3 regions of the Paenibacillus sp. J22P15 genome follow, and region 3 is predicted to be linked to each of the others. Evidence: predicted binding sites of a transcription regulator. Region 3 holds the regulator's gene; each other region holds the start of a gene.

Evidence for each region. Region 3 encodes Rex, which represses fermentation and respiration genes when NADH is low (regulators of the CRP and FNR family bind a similar motif). Its sites were predicted from a motif close to TTGTGAAATATTTCACAA; they were not measured.
Region 1: nadA (quinolinate synthase NadA) is a predicted target of Rex. The motif match lies at 2,427-2,444, and genes of this name have one in related genera.
Region 2: AC0YN6_RS25730 (DoxX family membrane protein) is a predicted target of Rex. The motif match lies at 3,386-3,403, and genes of this name have one in related genera.

What each region holds. Positions count from the first base shown of each region.
Region 1 is NZ_JBWDNT010000023.1:15,438-20,121, reverse strand. Features, by position in the region: gene AC0YN6_RS26525 (ABC transporter ATP-binding protein) at 1-139, shown strand, start outside; gene AC0YN6_RS26520 (ABC transporter permease) at 145-1,227, shown strand; gene AC0YN6_RS26515 (ABC transporter permease) at 1,229-2,191, shown strand; gene nadA (quinolinate synthase NadA) at 2,508-3,446, shown strand; gene nadB (L-aspartate oxidase) at 3,479-4,684, shown strand, end outside.
Region 2 is NZ_JBWDNT010000020.1:83,903-88,586, forward strand. Features, by position in the region: gene AC0YN6_RS25705 (ABC transporter ATP-binding protein) at 1-341, shown strand, start outside; gene AC0YN6_RS25710 (ABC transporter ATP-binding protein) at 337-1,350, shown strand; gene AC0YN6_RS25715 (hypothetical protein) at 1,347-1,658, shown strand; gene AC0YN6_RS25720 (hypothetical protein) at 1,665-2,114, shown strand; gene AC0YN6_RS25725 (LacI family DNA-binding transcriptional regulator) at 2,169-3,206, shown strand; gene AC0YN6_RS25730 (DoxX family membrane protein) at 3,606-4,148, shown strand; gene AC0YN6_RS25735 (hypothetical protein) at 4,409-4,672, shown strand.
Region 3 is NZ_JBWDNT010000001.1:942,311-946,994, reverse strand. Features, by position in the region: gene dinG (ATP-dependent DNA helicase DinG) at 1-2,330, shown strand, start outside; gene AC0YN6_RS04410 (redox-sensing transcriptional repressor Rex) at 2,327-2,983, shown strand; gene AC0YN6_RS04405 (amidohydrolase) at 2,964-4,265, shown strand; gene AC0YN6_RS04400 (cell wall elongation regulator TseB-like domain-containing protein) at 4,298-4,684, shown strand, end outside.

The sequences.
Region 1 (4,684 bases), on a different contig from region 3:
TGCATTGTCTGATCGCATTGCTGTCATGTATGAAGGCAAGCTCATGGGCGAGGTTGACGCTGAGCGTAGAGATGACCAGCAGCTAGGACTAATGATGGCTGGCAATCAGTCTGCCGCTCCGTCAGGGGGGAGAGGATAGCGTATATGGAAATGTTGAAAAAGTTATTTAATAAATCGTCTATCCTTGTTCCTTTGGTAGCGATTATATTTGGCTTTCTAGTAGGTGCCATTGCAATGCTTGCTGGAGGGTACAATCCGATTTTGGCGTACTCCTCTTTACTTGAAAAGCTGTTTAGCACTCCTTATAACGTAGGAGAAGCGATTCGGGCGATTACACCGCTCATATTTACGGGTATAGCCGTTTCCTTTGCGTTCCGAACGGGTCTCTTCAATATCGGTGTAGAAGGACAGTTTGTCATGGGAATGACTGGTGCGACGATTATAGGCGTGCTGCTTGATCTGCCTTGGTACATTCATGCTCCTCTTGCTATTGTTACTGGTGCTGTTTTTGGAGGAGTATGGGCGGGTATCGCTGGTTATTTGAAAGCGAAGCGCGGAGTAAACGAAGTAATTTCAGCGATCATGTTAAATTGGATTGCATTATTTTTATCCAACTTTATCGTTGCAAAGTTTCTTGTTGAGGAAGGTCAGCAAAGATCGATGCCGGTTCATGAATCAGCTATGGTGAAAATTGACTGGCTTATTAAATTGACTGACAACGCTCGTATGCACTGGGGAACGATCGTAGCGCTCCTTTGTATTGTTGTGTTTTATATTGTGCTATGGCGCACGAAACAAGGTTATGAGCTGCGTGCAGTTGGACATAATCCAGATGCAGCTTTATATGCGGGTATGAATGTTAACGTAACGATGGTTAAGTCGATGTTTATAAGCGGAGCATTTGCTGGTCTAGGCGGCGTATTTGAAATTTTAGGTGTTTTCGGTACGCAAACAGTTATGGCTGCTTCCCCTGGATATGGATTCGATGGGATCGCCGTAGCACTGCTTGGTGGAAATACGCCGATCGGTATATTCCTTGGCGCAATCCTATTCGGAGGACTAAGCTACGGATCAGCAGGTATGAGCTTTGGCGCGGGTGTTCCTCCTGAAGTTGTGCGCATCGTAATAGGCGCCGTTATATTCTTCGTTGCTTCGCACGGATTGGTGAAGTGGATCCTCAAACCTTTTCTAAATAAACGTGCCAGCAAGCGGAAGGAGGCGTTGTAATATGAACGTGCTAGATATCATTGGACAACTTATGAATACAACGCTCGTGTTCTCCACCGCTCTCATTTTCACAGCTCTTGGCGGGATGTATTCTGAGCGCTCTGGTGTTGTTAACATAGGGCTGGAAGGCTTGATGGTATCAGGGGCATTCGCCGCGGCGGTTGCAACGGACTATGCGATACAAGCAGGGCTTGGAAATGCTTCGCCGTGGATTGGATTTGTAGCTGCAGCGTTATATGGCGTATTATTCGCGCTGCTGCATGCTATATCAACCATAACGTTTCGGGCAGACCAAACCGTAGTAGGCGTTGTTATTAATATTTTGGCGCTCGGTCTGTCGCTCTACCTAACGAAAAGCCTATATGACGGATCGGGACAAACGCCGCTGTTAGAAAACGTATTTCAGAAATGGAAAATTCCTTATCTATCGGATATTCCATTGCTCGGAAAAGGGATCTTCACGGCATATCCAACAACGTATATTGTTCTTGCGATCGCGGTTATCAGCTATTTCGTCATATTCCACACCCCGTTTGGCTTACGCCTCCGTGCGGTAGGGGAGCATCCGAGTTCTGCAGATACGGTTGGAATAAGCGTAACGAAATATCGTTACATTGGTGTATTGCTCAGCGGAGCGCTTGCTGGTCTTGGCGGTGCGACGATTACACTGACAACGACAAGCAGCTTTGCACATAATACGATATCGGGGCAAGGGTTTATTGCGCTTGCGGCTCTGATATTTGGTAAATGGAATCCGCTTGGAGTCGTTGGAGCAGCGATGTTCTTCGGTTTCGCACAAGCACTACGAAGCTTTGCAACGCGGTTTGAATTCTCGCAGCACATTCCAGTCGAGTTTTTCTATATGCTTCCGTACGTACTGACATTAATCGTTTTGGCAGGTGCTGTCGGTCGTTCAAATGCTCCAGCAGCGCTCGGACAACCTTACGATCCCGCGAAGCGATAGTCTGAAAGTGTCTCTTTCCATTATGGAGGGAGACACTTTTTTTGTTGGTTTGCAAAAAAAGGCTCATTTTTGGTGAATGTTAGGGTGATACGGCTATCAAAATAATTAATTTTAAATTGCAGCGATAAAAAGGTCATTAACGCATTGACAGTAGCATCTACCGCGTGTAAATTAAAACTTAATCAAATGAATTTATCCCTTTTGGTTTAAACTATAGGTAAGCGACTTTCTAAGTTTGTGCATCAATTCACAAAGTTGTGCTTGCCGTATAACGGAATGGGTAATACCCATCCCTCATAAGAGGAGAGGATCCACTGTGGAAGCACTGGCACTGGAACGCAAAGCGGAGCAAAACCGTGAGCTGCGGGAACGGTTGTTACAGTTAAAGAAAGAAAGAAACGCTATTATTCTAGCTCATTATTATCAACGTGATGAAATTCAAGAGGTAGCTGATTTCCGTGGAGATTCCTTCCTGCTTGCGCAGAAGGCTGCACAAACAGACGCCGATGTTATCGTTTTTTGCGGTGTTCATTTTATGGGTGAGAGCGCGAAGATTTTGGCACCAAATAAAACAGTTATCATTCCAGATGAGCGTGCGGGCTGTCCGATGGCTGATATGGTAAGCGTGGATGGTTTGCGCAAACTTAAAGCACAACATCCGAATGCTAAAGTTGTTACTTACATTAACTCATCTGCAGAAATTAAAGCGGAGACTGATATTTGCTGTACGTCGGCAAATGCGGTTAAGGTTGTTAACTCGGTAGAGGGCGACGAGATTATCTGGGTACCGGACAAAAACCTAGGTCATTACGTACAGCAAAACACAGATAAGAAAATGATTATCTGGGAAGGTTACTGCAACACGCATGACATGCTGACGGTTAAAGACGTAGAAGAAATGAAAGCAAAATATCCTAATGCTCAATTCGTCGTGCATCCGGAATGCCGTCCTGAAGTTGTTGAGCTTGGCGATTTTGTAGGCAGTACTACCGCTATCATTAAACATTGCAAAGAATCAGAGTGCCAAGAGTTTATTGTGGGTACAGAAGACGGTACTGGATACCAGCTTCGTCTAGACAGCCCGGGTAAAACTTTTCATTTTGCATCTAAATATTTGGTTTGTCCTAATATGAAGGTGAATAATTTGAAGAAGCTTGTGAAATGTTTGGAAACAATGCAGCCTCAAATTTATGTACCGCCTCATGTTGCAGATCAAGCCCGTTTATCCTTGGAGCGCATGCTACTCGTGAAGTAGTATGCGCTGCTTCTACGCTTGGAGGAGCCATGATGATTCCTAGATATTTAGTCGATGTGCAGCTAGATGAGCTGCCTGTTATTGAAAAAGATGTAATTGTAATCGGGGCCGGCATTGCCGGTCTTTTTACAGCTATACGAGCTAGCGAAAACAACTCTGTCCTCATGATTACGAAAAAATCGCTGCTCGACAGCAACACGCGTTATGCGCAAGGTGGAATCGCTGCGGTTATTTCGGATGAGGATTCGCCTGCTTACCATCTACAGGATACGCTTGTAGCGGGCGCCGGCTTGTGCTCGGAGGAAGCCGTTGATGTACTCGTTCATGAGGGACCCAAAGGTGTCCGCAGATTGATCAAGATGGGTACACAATTTGATTTGGAGAATGGCGAATTTGCGCTTACGAAGGAAGGCGCGCACAGTCAGCGGCGTATTTTGCATGCCAATGGGGATGCTACGGGCTTCGAGATCGTTCGGGCTTTGTCCGAAACGGCAATTGCTAATCCTGGAATAGAGGTTTGGGATGATCATTTCGTTATTGATTTGGTGACACAGGATGGCGAATGCTGCGGTGTAATCGTACAGAAGCCGAGTGGACAGCGCTTGTTCGTTAAGGGCAAGGCTGTTATTTTGAGTTCGGGCGGAGCTGGTCAATTATATCGCTATACTACTAATCCAGAGGTTGCAACAGGAGACGGCATAGCGATGGCTTATCGCGCAGGTGCGTACATTCAGGATGTGGAGTTTATTCAATTCCATCCAACCTCGCTTTGTTACCCGGGTGCACCAAGGTTTCTAATTTCAGAAGCCGTACGTGGAGAAGGGGCGTATCTTCGTAATATTAAAGGAGAACGTTTCATGGAACGGTATCACGAGCAGCTTGAACTTGCACCTCGGGATGTCGTTGCTAGGGCGATCGTCAGTGAAATGGAAGAGACGAAGTCGACCTTTGTTTATATTGATATTACGCATGAATCAGCGGAAATGGTTAAGCATCGTTTTCCTACTATATATGAATACTGTTTGAAATACGGTCTCGACTTAACCTCGGACTGGATTCCGGTAGCGCCGGCCATGCATTATATGATGGGCGGAGTGAAAACCGACCTAAATGGGGAAACGAATATAAAGCGTTTATTCGCTTGCGGTGAAGTATCCTCAACAGGAGTGCACGGCGCAAACCGATTGGCAAGCAATTCACTCTCTGAGGCGATTGTATTTGGCAGAAGAATTGTAAAG
Region 2 (4,684 bases), on a different contig from region 3:
AGATGTCCGATGATGTCGCTGTAATGTATTTAGGTAAAGTCGTAGAATACACCGATGTGGATACACTTTTCTACGGCGCAAGGCACCCCTATACGAAAGCTTTGTTAAACTCTATTCCTTCCGTTTCCAGCAGAAACAAACGTTTGGAATCCATTGAAGGAAGCGTACCTTTTCCGATGAACCTTCCGGAAGGCTGCGGATTTTATTCCCGGTGTCCAAGAGCGGAGGAAGGTGTGTGCAATGTGACGGACATCCCTCTATTCATGGTGAGCGAAAACCATTACGTGAGATGTCTGTTTGCAGAAGAACAAAACCCCGGGGGTGTCGGTAATGAGCATTAGCGAAGAGATCCTGAATGTCCAATCCCTGAAGAAATATTTTATGATCAAAAAAGGATTTCTACAGCGGACGGTAGGTTTTGTAAAAGCGGTTGACGACGTGAATTTCTACATTCGGGAAGGTGAAACCTTTGGTCTTGTTGGTGAATCGGGATGCGGTAAAACAACGCTTGGACGTTGTGTACTGCGTGCGATCGAGCCGTCTGAGGGTGTTACTCTTTTTCGAGATCGGGACGGGAAAATGAAGGATTTGAATGGTCTCGATTCCAAAGAGCTTAGGAGGTTTCGCAGAGATATTCAGTTGATCTTCCAAGATCCGTATTCATCTCTGAATCCCCGAATGACGGTTGAGAATATCGTCGGCGAACCGCTAGTCTGTAATGGTATGGCTAAAGGGGAAGAGCTTAGGGAGCGCGTCAAGGAACTTGTGGAGATGGTTGGCTTAAGCAGCAGGCACCTGGAAAGATACCCTCACGCATTCAGCGGAGGACAGCGGCAACGGATTGGTATTGCCCGTGCACTAGCAACTAATCCCAGGTTTATCGTATGTGATGAGGCCGTTAGCGCGCTCGATGTATCGGTACAGGCCCAGATTCTGAATCTACTTCGAGATTTGCAGAAGCGGCTAAGCCTCAGTTATTTGTTTATATCCCATGATTTAGGCGTCATTCAACATATATCGGATCGTGTAGGCGTCATGTATGTTGGACGCATGGTCGAAACCGCGAAAACAGACGATATGTTTAAACAGCCCAAGCATCCTTATACGGAAGCACTGCTATCGGCTAAGCCGATTCCGGATCCGCGTAAGAAATCTACGCGTATCGTATTGTCCGGCGAAGTCGCTAACCCGTCCAATCCGCCGTCAGGGTGTTACTTCCATCCTCGCTGCCAGTATGCTCAGGATGTATGCAGGAAGGAAAAACCGGAATGGAGAGAGGTCGGACCGGATCATTTTGTCGCCTGTCACCTAGCCGATGAGTTGGCGCTTCAGGGAGTAGTGAAATCATGACTCCAATTGTCGGTGCTATTCTCTTATACTTGATTGCAATGATTGCTTTCATTTTGGGAACCGTATGGATGATTCGGATCTTAGTCGACTACACGGTCGGGAGGAAGCATCGGATTCTTGAACACATCACAGAAACGAGTAACCTGCCGGAAGAATGGTTGAACGGGGGAAGGGACTCTGTACGTATTAAGAAGAAATTAAATAAATTAATGGAATATGTTCGTAAAACCAGGCTGGTCGACAGTGAAGAAACCCGTGCTTTGCTGCTGTCCAAGCTGGAAAAAGCGAAAGTACAGGTGGGGGAATAGTCGAATATGGATTCAATTATCGAGAAAGAACGGCGTAAAGCGCACGCCATGCTCTTATCTTGGATCTTAACCATATTGCCGTCTCTGATTGGTTTAGCCCTATGGCTGTCACTACGCACGCTGGTCGCCCAACTCTTGATTATAAGCGCGATCAGTACCTGGTCGTGGGATGCTATTCAGACCTTTGCTTTTCTCTCATTTGGCTTGCTATGGCTGACAAGCGTATTTTTCATTCAATTCAAGTTGTACAAAAGCGGGATTCAAGGACAAATGTGGAACAAGTTCATGCTGATAAATGCGGTTCTGATTTTTCTGCTGTTATTTTCTCAAGTAGCAATTCTTCCGATCGGTGGACTGCAGTTTTCGACTTCAGAAGCGCTTATGATTTTAGGGGAACTGGTGATAGCCGCTATGTTGTTATTTTTCTATAGAAAAACCCGAAGCAGGAGGATTTGAATGAGTACAACCTGATGTAGTCTGGAAGCGTAATTGTACTCAAGGGAGGAACCTATGAGGGATAATGTTCCACAATATCTTTCAATCAAGCGGGAAATAGCCCGGCAAATCCGAACAAAGCAGCTTCTCCCGAATGATCTGCTTCCTGGCCGTTGGGCGCTCACCGAGAAATTCGGCTGCAGCTGGGCTACCGTGAACCGCGCGATCCAAGAGTTGATTTTGGAAGGGAAGTTGTACGCGGAGAAAGGAAAAGGGACATTTGTAAGCTCTTCTCCCGTCGAAGAGAACATCCAACCTCGTACCATTTCAGTTCTTCTCTGCAATGTCAAAGGAAGCGTCTACTATTCCGTGCAAGCCATGATGGAAGGAATCCGTTCAGCGGCTGGGAGAGAAGGATACTCGGTTCAGTTTATCGATTTGAATGACAGCAGGAGATTTGAACGCCTGGATGAATGGATTGTCATTACACCGGCACTATCCGATTATCCTTTTTTGACGGAAGCGCTTGAGCGCGGGGACCGTTTTGTTGTGCTAGGATCCGAGTTTACTTTTCCGGAAGCCAAGTGGGTCAACTCCGACACGCGAGAAGGCACCCATGAGGCGATTAGCCATTTGCTTGAACATGGCCATCGGCAGATCCTTTTGTTCGGGCTACAGCGAGATCTATCGAATTATTATCTTAAAGTAAGAGGGTACACGGATGCTTTGGCGGAATACGGGTTGATGGCGCAACCGGATTGGATGGTTTACCGACCGGAACGCCAGAAGGATATTGTTAATGTACTCGGAAGCTGGATGAAAAAACATCCCGAATGTACAGCCGTTTTTGCAGCAGACTACATGTCGGCTCTCTCCGTACTGGGATGGGCTTTGGAGAATGGGGTGAATATCCCGGAGGATTTGTCTCTCTTTGTAATGGGAGAGGTGCCTTCCTCACCTCATCTTCGTATACCGCTTAGCAGTGTGGTTCAACCCTTTAAGGATATGGGGAAACGAGCCGTCCATATGCTGCTTGAAGATCACGTCTCGTCATTTGAATCGCTTCCGTGCAAGTTAATTTATCGTGACTCGGTCTATCCCATAGGACAGTAACAGATCATCAAACAGTATCCTACACTACTTCTTCGGAAGTGGTGTTTTATTTTAGGGGATGGCGATGATATACGATCAAGGACTAATAACTCTCTGTTTTCGGGTTTTTGTCAGCGTTTGTTGAGACAAAGCAAAGTAAGTGAATCAATTCACAAAGTAGTCACCTCTTAGCCACATCATTGTGATTTAATTCACAAATCCTATTCGTTTTATGTTTTATAATAAAGACATCAAATACAACAAGCTTATCAGCAGCTAGAAACTAAACGAGGACGGTGATCCCGATGAATATAACACGATCTCAAATGTCGGAGAGTCTGCAGATAAGCTAACAACTCTAAGTCAACTTTTTAACATCCAAGTATTCAAAACTAACAATGAAGAGTGGGAGTGAGTATCATGCTAAAATTTTGGAGAGAGCATAAAATCGCTGCTGTACTAGTCACTATCGTCCGTTTCATAGCTGGGTATGCATGGTTAACCGCTGGATGGCATAAGCTTACGGGCGCAAAGCCTTTTGACGCAACGGGTTTCCTCAATGCAGCTGTTAACAACCCGATAATCGATAAAGCTACAGGCGGGGCGGTTTACCCGACCTACACTGCTTTTATAGAAAACTTTGCATTGCCGAACGTTAAGATCATCAACTTCGCCATTCCATTGGGGGAATTCTTTGTAGGACTTGGACTCATCCTTGGAACATTGACTGTCACTGCCGCTTTCTTCGGAGCTTTAATGAACTTCATGTTTATGTTCGCTGGAACTGTAAGCACTAACCCTTGGCTTTTGCTTCTTGGATTGATTGTCATCTTTGCCGGAACCAATGCAGGCCGCATCGGACTAGACCGTTTCGTCCTTCCGCTAATGCACAAAGGTCTCGATCGTCTCTTCCACCGCAAGCCGAAAAACCCTACAACGGGTGCTGGATTGTTAGTTAAATAACTAGCTCACATAGTTTTATTAATTGACTTGGAATGCGATCAGAACGTATATTAAACAGAGTTTTAAATATGTTGTGACACAAAAAATAGCCTGCCTGAACTTGTATACCGTTCAAGCAGGCTATTTTTGCAATGAATCAGCTCCTCAACCATTAAGCTAACGGGCAGGATAGTTGAACAATTATCCAAAATTGGAACTTTCAAATATTTACATCGTATTAAAACCAATTTTCGATGAACGACTTTTAGGGGGAGATTGGAATGAATAAGTATGTTGGTTATATCGTAGCCAGTTGTTTAGCGATACTAGTACCGTTAATTGGGATACTATACGTCTATTGGGATGCGAGCCAGCCGAAAACAGGACCTATTGGTAACGGTACACCAGCAACCTTTACTCCCGCTCAACTACTTGTAAACATTAATATAATAATTACAGGTGTTCTCAATCTAGTTATAGCGATAAAAGGATATTTAGATCATAAAAATCCAAAAGAAGATGAAAATAAAGGCTTAGATGACTGAACAATTGGTGCA
Region 3 (4,684 bases):
AGCAAATGGAGTATAGTACTGTATTTGAATCCAATGAATACGACTATTTTAATCAATTTGCATTGAAGGTACGCGAATGGAGCGAGGAACAGCCGCCGCGAGCAAGCAGTGCAAATACCATGCCGCTAACGGACGTATCATTTGACAATTATTTGGCTGATGTAAGAGATCGTTTTATACAGAAATTTGATAATTATGAGGAACGAGAAGCGCAAGTAGCCATGTTCCAAGAAGTATACAGCGCGCTGAGTCAAAATCAGCATTTACTTATAGAAGCAGGAACGGGTACTGGCAAGTCGCTCGGTTATTTAATCCCCGCACTTTATTATGGCATTCAAAACGGCAAAAAAGTTGTAGTCAGCACACATACGATTAATTTGCAGGAGCAGCTTAGGCAGCGTGATTTGCCTTTGTTAGAGGAAATTTTGCCATTCGAGTTCAGAGCTTCTATTTTTAAAGGCAGAGGTAATTATTTGTGTTTGCGTAAATTCGAAGGTAAAGTTAACACCAAAGATCTTGTATCTCCTATTGAAGATACAGTAACCGCTGCACAGATGGTCGTATGGCTTGGAGAGACGGAGACAGGTGATCAAGAGGAGCTTAACTTTGGCAACAAAGGTGCTGATTTCTGGTCAACGGTAGCAAGTGACACAGATTCTTGTCTGAATCGCGCTTGTCCATGGTTCAAGAGATGCTTCTATCATCGGGCGAAGCATGAAGCGAACATTGCTGATGTTACAATTACCAACCACTCCATGCTGTTTACTGATGTACAAGCGGATCATCGCTTATTGCCTTCTTATACTCATTTAATTATTGATGAAGCACATCATGTTGAAGAAGTGGCTGGGAAGCATCTTGGCATGCAAATCAATTATTTCTCATTAACGCAGGCCGTTCTTCGACTATATAAAGATACACGCTCTGGGCTGTTGCCAGGTCTTCGTCAAAAACTTTTGTATGAGGATGACGCACATCAGGCTTCATGGCTGGAGACCATTGACACGGTAATTCCTATATTTCAAGAGATAAAGGAACATTGGGATAAGCTGTTTGAAATGTTCTACAGCTTTACTTCTACTTCATCCGACGGGCCGACCGAAAATGGTCAATCCGTATGCAGGCTTAAAAAGAATGAGCTTCCAGAAAGCTGGGAGGATGGCGTGACGGTTGAAGGCAATATTCATACAGAGCTTAATCGTGTCATCCGAACAGTTGATAAAATGGTCACGGACATCAAGGATCGTGTTGACGATTCCGGTGTGCAAGCGATTATTACAGATTTAAATGGAGCCGTTCGAGATTTATCACGTCTGAAGGATGAATTGAGAACCTTCGTTACCTTAGAACTGAAGGATTCTGTGTTCTGGATTGAAGCAAGCAGCGTTTATCGCTATAGATCTGTTCAGCTTTATGGTGTTCCAGTTGATGTAAGCGCCCAACTGCAAAAGTATTTTTTCGATGTGAAAGAAAGTATTGTGCTTACTTCTGCGACGTTATCGGTGCAAAAATCATTTCAATACGCAGAGGAACAGCTCGGTCTGCTTGGCTATGAACAGCAGGGAAGACTCAAAACAGTTCAATTGCCATCCCCGTTTAACTATAGGGAACAAGCATTAGTTGTCATACCGCGTAATTTCCCTGTTCTAAAAGGAGCAGCCGTAGATGATACCTATCTCGATATGCTAGTTAAGTCATTAGCTGACGCAGCGAAGGAAACAAAGGGCAGAATGCTTGTCCTATTCACCTCCTATCGTATGCTAAGACAGGTGTATGAGCCGCTCAAAGCGCTCTTGAGTGCTTCAGGTATTCAAGTGCTTGGTCAGGGGATAGACAGCGGCAACCGAACGAAGCTGACTAGACGCTTTCGGCAAACGCCGGAGTCTGTGTTGCTAGGAACGAGCAGCTTCTGGGAAGGTGTAGACATTCCGGGAGAAGCTTTAATATGTCTTGCAATCGTACGCTTACCATTCCAGCCTCCTAATCATCCACTCGTTGAGGCAAAGGCAGAAATGCTGCAGCGTCAGAAGCAAAATCCGTTTATGAAGTTGTCCATCCCTCAAGCGGTTATTCGTTTTAAACAGGGCTTCGGACGACTTGTAAGAACGTCGCAAGACAAAGGGATCGTAATCATATATGATACTAGGGTAATCGACACTTACTACGGGAAGCATTTCTTATATTCGCTGCCAGGCCCTAAAATCGAAACGATGCATACGGATCAAATGGTCGTTCGTATGAGGGAGTGGTTGTCTGATGATAAAACAACTGAGCTGCAGGGAAATCAGGAAAATCAAGCTGTGTTAAGCGAAGAGGAGAAAAAACGATGAAGCAAACGAAAATATCAGAAGCAGTCGTCAGAAGACTTCCTGTTTATTTGCAAGTATTGAATGAAATGCTTAATCGTGAGATTCAAACCATTTCTTCGCAGGATTTAGGCACTAAGCTTGATTTGAATCCTGCTCAGATTCGTAAAGATCTTGCTTATTTCGGTGATTTCGGCCGAAAAGGTGTAGGATATGATGTGGTCTATTTGATTGAGAAGATCCGTCAAATTTTGAAGGTCGATCAGACGATAAAGGTGGCTTTGGTTGGAGCGGGTAATTTGGGGCATGCCTTATGCAATTACAATAAGTATTCGAAGGATAACATGCAAATTACTGCTGTGTTTGACGAACATCCGAGTAAGATCGGGACGAGTATCAATAATTTGATCGTGATGCCCATGAGCGAACTTCCTTCCATTGTTGCCGAACAAAAAATTCGCATTGGTATTATTACTGTACCGGCTTTCGAAGCTCAAAATGTAGCAAATCAATTTGTGGAGGCAGGCGTAGAAGGCATTCTGAATTTCGCGCCTGCTATTTTGCGAGTACCGGATGAGATACGGATACATAATGCTGATTTCACTAGGGAATTGCTTAGCTTAGCCTATTATTTAGTTAGAGAAGGAGAGACGCAGGATGAGTCAGCTTTGGATTGAAAATGGTTTGTTTATTACGATGGATGATGAGAATCCATCATTTAGAGGACATATGGTCGTTACAGATGATCGGATTACGTACATAGGTACAGAAATCCCTCAGCAGCTTTCCGATGAGGTTACAAAAATCGACGGCAGCAAGCTCGCCTATATGCCTGGGCTTATTAATACGCATGGTCATGCAGCAATGACCTTGCTTCGCGGTTATTCGGATGATCAAAATTTACAAGTATGGCTGGAAGAGAAAATGTGGCCGATGGAAGGTAAATATGTTGATCAGGATACGCGTGCGGGCAGCGCTCTAGCCATCGTGGAAATGCTGAAATCCGGTACGACGGCTTTTGTCGATATGTATGATCGTATGGATCAGGTAGCTCAGATGGTCGAACAAAGCGGCATCCGCGGTGTTTTGACAAGAGGAGTTATCGGACTTTGTCCTCCAGATGTGCAAGAAGCTAAGCTTGCAGAGGCAATCACCTTTGCACGCGACTGGAATGGTGAAGCTGACGGACGTATTACAACGATGATTTCTCCACACGCGCCATATACTTGTCCGCCGGCATACATTGAGCGGTTTGTACAAGCTGCCCATGATTATGACTTGCCATTGCACACGCATATGTCGGAGACGATTGCTGAAGTGGAACAAAACGTACGTGACTACGGTTTGCGTCCAGTTGAGCATTTGGATCGTCTTGGCTTCTTCTCGCGTCCATCTCTCGTTGCGCATGCGGTGCATCTGAATGACGCTGAAATCGAGCTGCTTGCTGCGAAAGGGGTAGCGGTATCGCATAATCCTGTCAGCAATTTAAAGCTTGCGAGCGGCATTGCTCGTGTCCCTGATTTGATTCGCGCAGGTGTAACCGTATCTCTTGGAACAGACAGCGTCGCAAGTAATAATAACCTTGATTTATTCGAGGAAATTAGATTCTCGGCGTTGCTTCACAAAGGCATATCGGGAGATCCTACTGCAATTCCAGCTTGGGAAGCTTTGAAGCTAGGTACAGTCAATGGAGCCAAATCCATCTGGCAGCAAGATAACCTAGGAAGTCTCAAAGTAGGAATGAAGGCGGACTTCATCGCGATTAACATTGAACAACCGCATTTCTATCCGCAGACGGATATCATATCGCATTTGGTCTACTCGGGATCAGGGCGAGATGTACGGGATGTATGGATTGATGGCCGCCAAGTGCTCAAGAATGGTGAATGTACATGGCTGGATGAGGAGAAAATTCGTTACGAGGCACAAGCGAGCTTTGATCGCTTGCTGCAAGCCTAATGCGAGCAACAGCAAGGAAACGTCCTCCATTTATGACATTTAAGCGATGGTTGTTCTTAATCATTGTTTGCGTCTTGCTGCTTATCACAGTTTCCTTTATTTATTTCCGAGATGTTCAGAAAGAGCAGTGGTCTGCAATTAAAGCCGTGAAAGAACAAGCTGCAGAAGCGGCTGACCTTGTAGAGGTAACAAATGTTACCCATCATACTTGGCAAAAAAGCAGCTGGATCGTTGAAGGTGTTAATCAACAAGATGAAGAGATATTTGTATGGATGACGGAGGGCAAATCGCCAACTGTAACAAAAGCCACATATGGAATATCCGAAAAAACATTGAAAAATACGTTCAATAGTAAGAAACCAAAGGCAGTCGTGAAGCGAATTCAGCCGGGCTTGCTAGATGATAGTCCAGTCTGGGAA